DNA from 2 places in the Pseudomonas sp. WHRI 8519 genome. Region 2 is predicted to be linked to the other one. Evidence: predicted binding sites of a transcription regulator. Region 2 holds the regulator's gene; the other holds the start of a gene.
What was found. Region 2 encodes sigma-54, which starts transcription at its own class of promoters, with help from an activator protein. Its sites were predicted from a motif close to ANTGGCATNNANNTTGCTNT; they were not measured.

Region 1: the regulator sigma-54 is predicted to act here: its motif matches at 2,583-2,602, upstream of ABRP30_RS08135 (CmpA/NrtA family ABC transporter substrate-binding protein).

What each region holds. Positions count from the first base shown of each region.
Region 1 covers NZ_CP167996.1:1,793,529-1,798,615, reverse strand. The annotation lists gene rlmKL (bifunctional 23S rRNA (guanine(2069)-N(7))-methyltransferase RlmK/23S rRNA (guanine(2445)-N(2))-methyltransferase RlmL) at 1-614, opposite strand, end outside; gene rmf (ribosome modulation factor) at 1,177-1,392, shown strand; gene ABRP30_RS08140 (quinone-dependent dihydroorotate dehydrogenase) at 1,491-2,516, opposite strand; gene ABRP30_RS08135 (CmpA/NrtA family ABC transporter substrate-binding protein) at 2,644-3,846, shown strand; gene ABRP30_RS08130 (ANTAR domain-containing response regulator) at 3,858-4,433, shown strand; gene ABRP30_RS08125 (NarK/NasA family nitrate transporter) at 4,598-5,087, shown strand, end outside.
Region 2 covers NZ_CP167996.1:5,013,539-5,018,625, reverse strand. The annotation lists gene ABRP30_RS22935 (ZIP family metal transporter) at 1-365, shown strand, start outside; gene ABRP30_RS22930 (HPr family phosphocarrier protein) at 470-742, opposite strand; gene rapZ (RNase adapter RapZ) at 763-1,617, opposite strand; gene ptsN (PTS IIA-like nitrogen regulatory protein PtsN) at 1,620-2,099, opposite strand; gene hpf (ribosome hibernation-promoting factor, HPF/YfiA family) at 2,111-2,419, opposite strand; gene ABRP30_RS22910 (RNA polymerase factor sigma-54) at 2,499-3,992, opposite strand; gene lptB (LPS export ABC transporter ATP-binding protein) at 4,165-4,890, opposite strand; gene lptA (lipopolysaccharide transport periplasmic protein LptA) at 4,891-5,087, opposite strand, start outside.

The DNA.
Region 1 (5,087 bases), 2.9 Mb from region 2:
CACATCGGGTCGGCCAGAGCGCCACCCTCGGCGGCGATACGGGGCCACCCGGCACGGATGAGCACTGCCGCTGCCAGGTTTTCCTTGAGTGGCGCAGCACCCTGCTGCAGACGATATCCGCGCTGGTGCAGGCTGTGGCCGGAGAGGTCGAGCGAAAGAATTGCCTCGCCACGGTCCAGGCGCAGGTGTACACGCACGTCCGGATCGACCTTCTCCACCGACGGGCGCAAGCCTTCACGGTTGCGCAGCTTGTCGACGATGGCGTCCTTGACCTTCAGAGCGCCGAAGTGGGTGTTGTCGATGCCCGAGCCATGGCCACTGAATTCGACCGCCAGAGTACCGTCGGCCGCCAGGTGATCGGCCCAGTCGACAGCGTTCACACCGTCGTAGAGGTCGTCGGCGTTTTTCATGTTGAAGCGCTTGAGCACCAACAGCACGCGGTTGGCAAGGCGCGACCAGAGGCACAGGCGGTAGGCGGTTTCCATGTCGGCCGCGCCGCGGATGGCCGAGGTGTGCTCGCGCACATCGTCAAGGCCCAGGGCCTTGGCCTCTTCGGCAAGCAGGCCTTCCAGGCCTTTGGGGCAGGTGAGATAAAGTTCGAAACGGTCCGACATGTGTATTCCAGAGCCTTGGGCTATTTGATTGACGAGGTGACGCATCGCCCCGCCGATGTTTGCCCGAACGCCCTTCCAGCAAGCGTCCGAGTGGCCTTTGGCTGCGCGACATGCAGCAGCTGATGGGCCGGGCCGCCTGATCGATCCACTCTCGCCAGTGGCAGAGAGAGCTTAGATCATCAGGCAGTGCATAAAATTTCTACCGATTTCAGGGTTGATGTGACCCTTCGTCGCATTACCAGATATTTCTTTCATCGCAGCGCAACGCTGGCGAAATGACGTCAAGGTTCAGCAAACCCCGATCATAGCGGGCTCAACGTCAAACAAGGTTGAGTCGCATTTATTTACTTATCCCCTCACCCTTGGAAACGTTACGTCCTTATGACAAATCGATCATTCCCTCGGTGACTCGCATTCGTTAGAACTGGTCTCAGGCCGCTTCGCAACGAGGCGGCACTTTCAGCCCGCCACGCCGGCAGCGGGCGCAAACCGGCAGAAAGACTCTGCCCGGCCTCGGAGAGGCCGACGGGACATTACAGTCAACAAGTGAGGGCAGCACCCTATGAGAAGACTTAAGCGTGATCCGTTGGAAAGAGCATATTCACGTGGCTACCAATACGGGGTCACCGGCAAATCCCGCGAACTTTGCCCCTTCAATCTTCCTTCTGTTCGCCAAGCCTGGATCAACGGCTGGCGTGAAGGTCGCGGTGATAACTGGGACGGAATGACTGGCACCGCTGGCATCCATAGACTCAACGAAAATCACGCCGTTGGCTGAACGAGGATACTGAATTCGAGTCACCATGCACGCCCCATCCGGGCGGCGGGCTAAGGCCCAGGGGCCCCTTGATGGGGCCCTTTTTTATGCCTGCGTGATCATGCCCGCGGCATGGCAGCGATCGCATCCACCGCTTCACGGATCAGCGCCGGCCCTTTATAGATGAAGCCTGAGTAGATCTGCACCAGGCTCGCGCCAGCGGCGATCTTCTCTGCGGCGTGACGGCCTTCGGTGATACCACCGGCAGCGATGATCGGCATCTTGCCGTTGAGCTCGGCCGACAAGACCTTGACGATATGGGTGCTCTTTTCCAGCACCGGTGCACCGGAAAGGCCGCCCGCCTCCCCGCCATACGGCAGGTTTTCAACGCCTTCACGGCCCATGGTGGTGTTGGTGGCGATCACCGCATCCATGCCCGATTCCATCAGCGTTGCTGCCACCAGCGCAGTTTCTTCATCACTCATGTCCGGCGCGATCTTTATCGCCAGCGGTACACGCTTGCCATGCTCGCCAGCCAGCTGTTCGCGGCGCTCGGCCAGGGCATCGAGCAGTTGCTTGAGCGAATCACCGAACTGCAGGCTGCGAAGGCCCGGGGTATTGGGCGAGCTGATGTTCACCGTTATGTAGCTGGCGTGGCCATAGACCTTGTTCAGGCAGATCAGGTAATCGTCGACCGCGCGCTCAACCGGGGTGTCGAAGTTCTTGCCGATGTTGATGCCCAGCACGCCGCTGTAACGCGCGGCGCGCACCCGCTCGAGCAGGTGATCGACGCCCAGGTTGTTGAAGCCCATGCGGTTGATGATTGCCGTTGCCTCTGGCAGGCGGAACAAACGCGGCTTCGGGTTGCCCGGCTGCGCTCGCGGGGTCACGGTGCCGATCTCGACAAAACCGAAGCCCAGCTGGGCAAAGCCATCGATGGCCGCGCCATTCTTGTCCAGGCCTGCCGCCAGCCCAACCGGGTTGGCGAAGTTCAAGCCCATCACCGACACCGGCAATGCCGCCGGCTGCTTGCACAGCACGCCGTTGAGCCCGAGGCGGCCACCGGCGCCGATCAGGTCCAGGGACAGGTCATGGGAGGTTTCCGGGGAAAGCTTGAACAACAGCTGGCGGGCCAGGGTATACATGGGCGGGCAAGGCTCGGGGTGAGTGAGGGTGCGATTATAGCCAGCGTGCGGCCGGCATGACAGCGCCTTGGCACATGCGTTGCTACATCGCCTGTACACAGCCTATTCAGTACAGGCGAGGATCTACGTGAATACATCACCCCTGGCATGGGTCAACGGCAGCGACGCACCCGAAAAAACCAGCCTCGACATCGGTTTCATGGCATTGACCGATTGTGCGTCGGTGGTGGTCGCAGCCACCCAGGGCTTCGCCCAGCAACACGGCCTGACCCTGAACCTCAAACGCCAGGGCTCATGGGCAGGCCTGCGCGACAAACTGGCCAGCGGTGAACTGGATGCCGCGCATTGCCTCTATGGCCTGGTCTATGCCGTGCACCTGGGCATCGGCGGGGTACCGGCCAGGGACATGGCGGTGCTCATGGGGCTGAACCAGAATGCCCAGGCCATCAACCTGTCCCCCGCACTTCAACGCAAGGGCGTGACCACACCTGAAGCACTGGCACGCCAAGTGCACCAGCAGGGTGCAAAACTGACCTTCGCCCAGACCTTCCCCACTGGCACCCATGCCATGTGGCTGTATTACTGGCTGGCAAGCCAAGGTATTCACCCCCTGCACGACGTCAACAGCGTGGTGGTGCCACCGGCGCAGATGATGGCGCACATCCAGGCTGGCCGTATCGATGGCTTCTGCGTCGGTGAACCCTGGGCCGCCGCCGCCGTGGCGCAGGGCCAGGGTTTTACCTTGGCCACCAGCCAGTCGATCTGGGCCGACCACCCGGAAAAGGTCCTGGCCTGCGCCCGCACCTTCGCCGAGCAATACCCCAACAGCGCCCGGGCGCTGATCAAAGCGATCCTCGCCGCCAGCCGCTTCATTGAACAAAGCCAGGAAAATCGCCACGGCACCGCGCAGCTGCTCAGTAGCAGCGCCTACCTGGATACGCCCCTTGAAAACGTCGAACCGCGCCTGCTCGGGGTGTATCAGGACGGCCTTGGCAACCACTGGCAGGACCCGCATGCCCTGCGCCTGTTCGATCAGGGGCGGGCCAATGTGCCTTACCTGTCCGATGGCATGTGGTTCATGACCCAGTTCCGTCGCTGGGGGCTGCTGCGCGATGATCCCGACTACCTCGGCGTCGCGCGCCAGGTCCAGCAGCTGGCGCTTTACCAGCAAGCCGCCGATGCACTCGGCGTGGCTTGCCCTGGCACGCCGATGCGCAGCAGCGTGCTGATCGACGGTATCGGTTGGGATGGCAGCGACCCCTACGCTTATGCCCGCAGCTTCAGCCTGCACGCCTTGGGCGATACGCCCGATGCCCGTATCGGCCTGTGAGGGGCACCGCCATGCTGCGCATCCTGCTGATCGACGATACCCAGAACAAACTCGGCCGCCTCAAGGCTGCACTGCGCGAGGCCGGCTTCGAGGTGATCGAGGCGCCAGACTTAACCATCGACCTGCCGGCCTGCGTCGAAATGGTGCACCCGGACGTGGTATTGATCGATACCGATTCACCCGACCGCGACGTGATGGAACAGGTGGTGATGGTCAGCCGCGACCAGCCACGGCCAATTGTGCTGTTCACCGACGAGCATGACCCCGGGGTGATGCGCCAGGCGATCCAGGCCGGGGTCAGCGCGTACATCGTCGAGGGTATTCACGCCGCCCGCTTGCAGCCCATCCTGGATGTAGCCATGGCCCGCTTCGAGAGCGACCAGGCGCTCAAGGCCCAGCTGCAGGCCCGCGACCAGCAACTGGCCGAGCGCAAGCGTATCGAGCAGGCCAAGGGCCTGTTGATGAAAATGAAAGACTGTAATGAAGAACAGGCGTACACCCTGATGCGCCGTCAGGCCATGAGCCGCCAGCAGAAGCTGATCCAGGTGGCTGAGCAGATCATCGCCATGCACGAGATGCTGGGCTAGGCAGCGGCCGTACAATGTTGGCCCAGCTCTTGCTGAAGATATCGCACCGGTAGCCAACGGCGGTTGCCCACAAACCCCGACAAAGACGTCGCTCACCCCTCCACGCCAGTGGACCGGGTAGCGGCGTCTTTTCGTTTCCGTTGCATTGCCGAGTGAGGTGTTCGATGAGTACCAGCTTCTGGAAATCCGGGCATGTGCCCACGCTGTTCGCTGCGTTCCTGTATTTCGACCTGAGCTTCATGGTGTGGTACCTGCTCGGCCCGCTGGCCGTCCAGATCGCCGCCGACCTGCAACTGAGTGCACAACAGCGGGGCCTGATGGTCGCGACACCCATCCTCGCCGGTGCCGTGCTGCGCTTCGTCATGGGGCTGCTGGTCGACCGCCTCTCACCGAAAACCGCCGGGCTGATCGGCCAGGTCATCGTCATTGTCGCCCTGGCCTGCGCCTGGTACCTGGGCGTGCACAGCTTCGAACAAGCCCTGCTGCTCGGCGTGTTCCTCGGCGTTGCCGGCGCCTCGTTCGCCGTGTCGCTGCCGCTGGCCTCGCAATGGTATCCGCCGCAGCATCAGGGCAAGGCGATGGGCATCGCTGGCGCAGGCAACTCCGGCACCGTCTTCGCCGCGTTGCTGGCCCCGGTGCTGGCTGCAGGCTTTG
Region 2 (5,087 bases):
CGGCCGGTGGCGGCATGACCGATGCTGACAGCCTCGCCATGGGCATTGCCTTGCAGGATGTTCCCGAAGGGTTGGTCATTGCGCTGGTGCTGGCGGGGGCGGGGATGCCTCGGTTCAAGGCGTTTCTGATCGGTGCGGCGTCGGGGTTGGTGGAACCACTGGCAGCGGTGGTCTGTGCCTGGCTGGTGAATGTCGCCGAGCTGCTGTTACCGTTGGGCCTGGCCTGTGCGGCCGGGGCCATGCTGCTGGTGGTGACCCAGGAAATCATCCCCGAGTCGCGCAGCAATGGGCATCACCGTTTGGCCAGCGTCGGCCTGTGCGTCGGTTTTTGCTTGATGATGGTGATGGACACGGCGATGTCTTGAATTGGCATCAACTGCTCTGTCACCGGTAAGCCGGCCCCCCGAATCGGCAGTCCACGATGAGGGCGTCGGCTTGCCAGCGATGAGGCCAGCCTGGAGTTAGCGGCTTATTCGCCTTCGTCGAAGTAGTTGTTGATCAGGGCTACCAGCGCTTCCAGCGCGTCGTCGTCCTGCTCGCCTTCAGTGTGCAGGTGCACCTGGGTGCCTTTGCCTGCCGCCAACATCATCACGGCCATGATGCTCTTGCCGTCCACCAGCTTGTCTGGTGCGCGGCCCACCCGCACCTGGCAGGGGAAGCGCCCGGCCACGCCGACGAACTTGGCGGCCGCCCGGGCATGCAGGCCCAGCTTGTTGATGATGGTGATTTCGCGGGCGGGCATCGTGGTGCTGATCCTGTGGGCTAGAGGTCGCGGTGGCGGACCTGGACGTTTTTCAGGGACTGTTGCAACAGTTGGCCGAGGCGCTCGGTGAGGTACACCGAGCGGTGGTGGCCGCCTGTGCAGCCAATGGCGATGGTGACATAGGCGCGGTTGCTGGCAGCGAAGCGGGGCAGCCACTTGAGCAGGTAGGTCGAGATGTCGGTAAACATCTCTTCGACATCCGGCTGCGCGGCAAGGTAATCGATAACCGGCTGATCCAGGCCGGAATGCTCACGCAGTTCGGGCTTCCAGTATGGGTTCGGCAGGCAGCGCACATCGAAAACCAGGTCTGCATCGACCGGCATGCCACGCTTGAAGCCGAACGATTCGACCAGGAATGCGGTGCCCGGCTCAGGCTGATTGAGCAGGCGCAACTTGATCGAGTCGCGCAGCTGGTAAAGGTTGAGGCTGGTGGTGTCGATCTTCAGGTCGGCAAGATCGGAGATTGGCCCCAGCAATTCGCTTTCAACGCGGATCGCTTCGGCCAGTGAGCGATCCGCATTCGTCAGCGGATGGCGCCGGCGTGTTTCGGAGAAGCGCTTGAGCAGCGTGTCCTCGTCGGCATCGAGAAACAGCACATCGCACTGGATATGCCGGCCACGCGCTTCGGCGAGCAATTCGGGGAAGCGTGACAGGTGGCTTGGCAGGTTGCGGGCATCGATGGACACTGCCACTTTCGGCTGCAGCAATTCTGTATGGATCAACGCGTTTTCCGCCAACTGCGGCAGCAAGCCGGCAGGGAGGTTATCGATACAGTAAAAGCCGTTGTCTTCCAGCACGTCGAGGGCGGTACTCTTGCCGGAGCCGGACCGGCCGCTGACGATGATCAGGCGCATGTTCAGTGCTCGTTCTGTGCGTCCAGGACTACCTGGTACAGGGCCTCGCTGCTGTTGGCGGCACGCAGGCGCTCGCGAACTTCCTTGCGATCCAGCATGCTGGCGATCTGGCGCAGCAGTTCCAGATGGGCGTCGGTGGCAGCCTCCGGCACCAGCAGGACGAACAGCAGGTCGACAGGCGCGCCATCGATGGCGTCATAGTCGATCGGAGCATCCAGGTGCAGCAGTGCGCTAACGGGCGAAGTGCAGCCTGCGAGGCGGCAGTGAGGTATGGCGATCCCATTGCCGAAGCCTGTGGAGCCGAGCTTTTCACGAGCGATCAGCTTTTCGAAGACGTCTTGCATCTCCAGCTCGGGCATCTTCAGCTCGGTTTTTTGATTGGCAATCAGGTTGGCGACTTTTTCCAAAGCGCGCTTCTTACTGCCACCCGACACGTTCACCAAGGAACGGTCGGGGGTCAGGATGGTTTCAAGTCGGATCATGGATGAGGGGATCAGCGGGCAGCTGCACCTTGCAGCAGACTTTGCTGTTTTTCCTTGTGTTTTTTCAGTTGGCGGTCGAGCTTGTCGGCCAAGGCATCGATCGCTGCATACATGTCTTCGTGTTCGGCGTTGGCAACCACTTCTGAGCCAGGAATCTGCAGGGTCGCTTCGACCTTCTGCTGCAGCTTCTCGACCTTCATGATGACCTGCACGTTAGTGATCTTGTCGAAGTGACTTTCCACCCGGGCGAGCTTTTCAAGCACGTAATCGCGCAGCGGCTGGGTGACTTCTACATGCTGTCCACTGATATTGACTTGCATACAGCTTCTCCTTTGTTGCCCGTGCATAAAGAGGCAGGTCTTGCACCTGCCCCACAAACGCTGTGGCATATCTCAGGCGCTACATCAGTCGCTTGCGCTCACTCGACGGTGCGATGCCGAGGGACTCGCGGTACTTGGCGACGGTGCGACGGGCTACCTGGATGCCTTGTGCCTCCAGTAAACCAGCGATCTTGCTGTCACTCAATGGCTTTTTCTGATTTTCCGCCGCAACCAGTTTCTTGATGATCGCGCGGATTGCCGTGGACGAGCATTCTCCGCCTTCGGAGGTGCTGACGTGGCTGGAGAAAAAGTATTTCAGTTCGTAGATGCCGCGTGGGGTGTGCATGAACTTCTGGGTGGTCACCCGCGAGATGGTCGACTCGTGCATGCCCACGGCTTCGGCGATGTCATGCAACACCAACGGTTTCATGGCCTCGTCACCGTGGTCGAGGAAGCCGCGCTGATGCTCGACGATCTGCGTGGCGACTTTCATCAGCGTTTCGTTGCGGCTTTGCAGGCTCTTGATGAACCAGCGTGCTTCCTGCAACTGATTGCGCATGAAGGTGTTGTCGGCGCTGGTGTCGGCCCGGCGGACGAAGCCGGCGTATTGCGGATTGACCCGCAGGCGCGGGATCGCTTCCTGGTTCAGCTCGACCAGCCAGCGATCACTGTCCTTGCGGACGATTACATCGGGCACCACGTATTCCGGCTCACTGGACTCGATTTGCGAACCTGGGCGCGGGTTGAGGCTCTGAACCAGCTCGATCACCTGGCGCAGTTCGTCTTCCTTGAGCTTCATGCGGCGCATCAGCTGGCTGTAGTCGCGCCCGCCCAACAGGTCGATGAACTCGCTGACCAGGCGTTTGGCCTCGGCCATCCACGGTGTGTTGGCCGGGAGTTGGCGCAGTTGCAGCAACAGGCACTCGCCCAGGTTGCGTGCGCCGACACCTGCTGGCTCGAACTGCTGGATACGGTGCAGTACCGCTTCGACTTCGTCCAGTTCGATGTCCAGCTCCGGATCGAAACCGGCGCAGATCTCTTCGATCGTGTCTTCCAGGTAACCCTGGCCGTTGATGCTGTCGATAAGGGTGACGGCGATCAGGCGGTCGGTATCGGACATCGGTGCCAGGTTCAGTTGCCACAGCAGGTGGCTTTGCAGGCTTTCGCCGGCGGATGTGCGCGTGGTGAAGTCCCACTCGTCGTCATCGTTGCTCGGCAGGCTGCTCGCGCTGGTCTGGTAGATGTCTTCCCAGGCCGTATCGACCGGAAGCTCGTTGGGGATGCGCTCGTTCCACTCACCGTCCTCCAGGTTCTCGGCACTGGCGGTGCTTTCCTGAAAGCTGTTGTCCTGGGCTTCGGCGGCCGGTTTGCTCTCGGCGTTATCCGCCATCGGGTCGCTGTTGTCGAAGTCTTCGCCGTCTTCCTGGCGTTCGAGCATCGGATTGGACTCCAGCGCTTCCTGGATTTCCTGCTGAAGGTCCAGGGTAGAGAGCTGGAGTAGGCGGATGGCCTGTTGCAACTGCGGGGTCATCGTCAGTTGCTGGCCCATTTTTAGGACGAGCGATGGTTTCATGGCAGGGGCTAATACCTTGTTCGCCGGCGCGCATGCGCCATCCACTACACGAGGGCGCCGGAGCGCCAATTTCAAGCAAGTTTTATGCCTTAAATTGTAGCGTTTGCCTAGAGTACTGTAACAACTTAAGCCCATTCAAGGCGCTAAATCAGTGCTCCAGGCGCGTCCTGAATCAGAGCCGGAACTCGTGACCCAGGTAAACTTCCTTGACCAGTTCGTTGGCCAGGATGGTCTGCGCGTCGCCCTCGGCGATCAGTTGCCCGTCGTTGACGATGTAGGCGGTTTCACAGATATCCAGGGTTTCACGCACGTTGTGGTCGGTGATCAGTACACCGATACCCTTGGCCTTGAGGTGGTGGATGATCTGCTTGATGTCACCGACCGAAATCGGGTCGACGCCAGCGAAGGGTTCGTCCAGCAGGATGAACTTGGGGGCTGTCGCCAGGGCGCGTGCGATCTCGACACGGCGACGCTCGCCGCCGGAAAGGCTCATGCCGAGGTTGTCGCGGATGTGGCTGATGTGGAACTCCTGCAGCAGACTCTCCAGCTCCTTGCGACGACCCTCGCGGTCGAGTTCCTTGCGGGTCTCGAGGATGGCCATGATGTTGTCGGCCACCGACAGCTTGCGGAAGATCGAGGCTTCCTGCGGCAGGTAGCCGATGCCGGCGCGTGCACGGCCATGCATGGGCTGGTGGCTGACATCCAGGTTGTCGATGAGGACGCGCCCCTGGTCGGCCTGTACCAGGCCGACGATCATGTAGAAGCAGGTGGTCTTGCCGGCGCCGTTGGGGCCGAGCAGGCCGACGATCTGGCCGCTGTCGATCGACAGGCTGACGTCACGCACGACTTGACGCCCTTTGTAGCTCTTGGCCAGGTGCTGGGCTTTGAGGGTTGCCATTTACTCGGCCTTCTTCTTCGGCTGGATCACCATGTCGATGCGCTGACGTGGCTGGGTCACGTTGCCGCCGCGACCGGCGGTCGCAACCTGGGACTTGGTGTTGTAGACGATCTTTTCGCCTTCGGTGGTGTTGCCTTCGTTTTCGACCTTGGCGCGGTCGGTGAGGATCACTGTGTCCTTCTGCGCCTGATACTGGA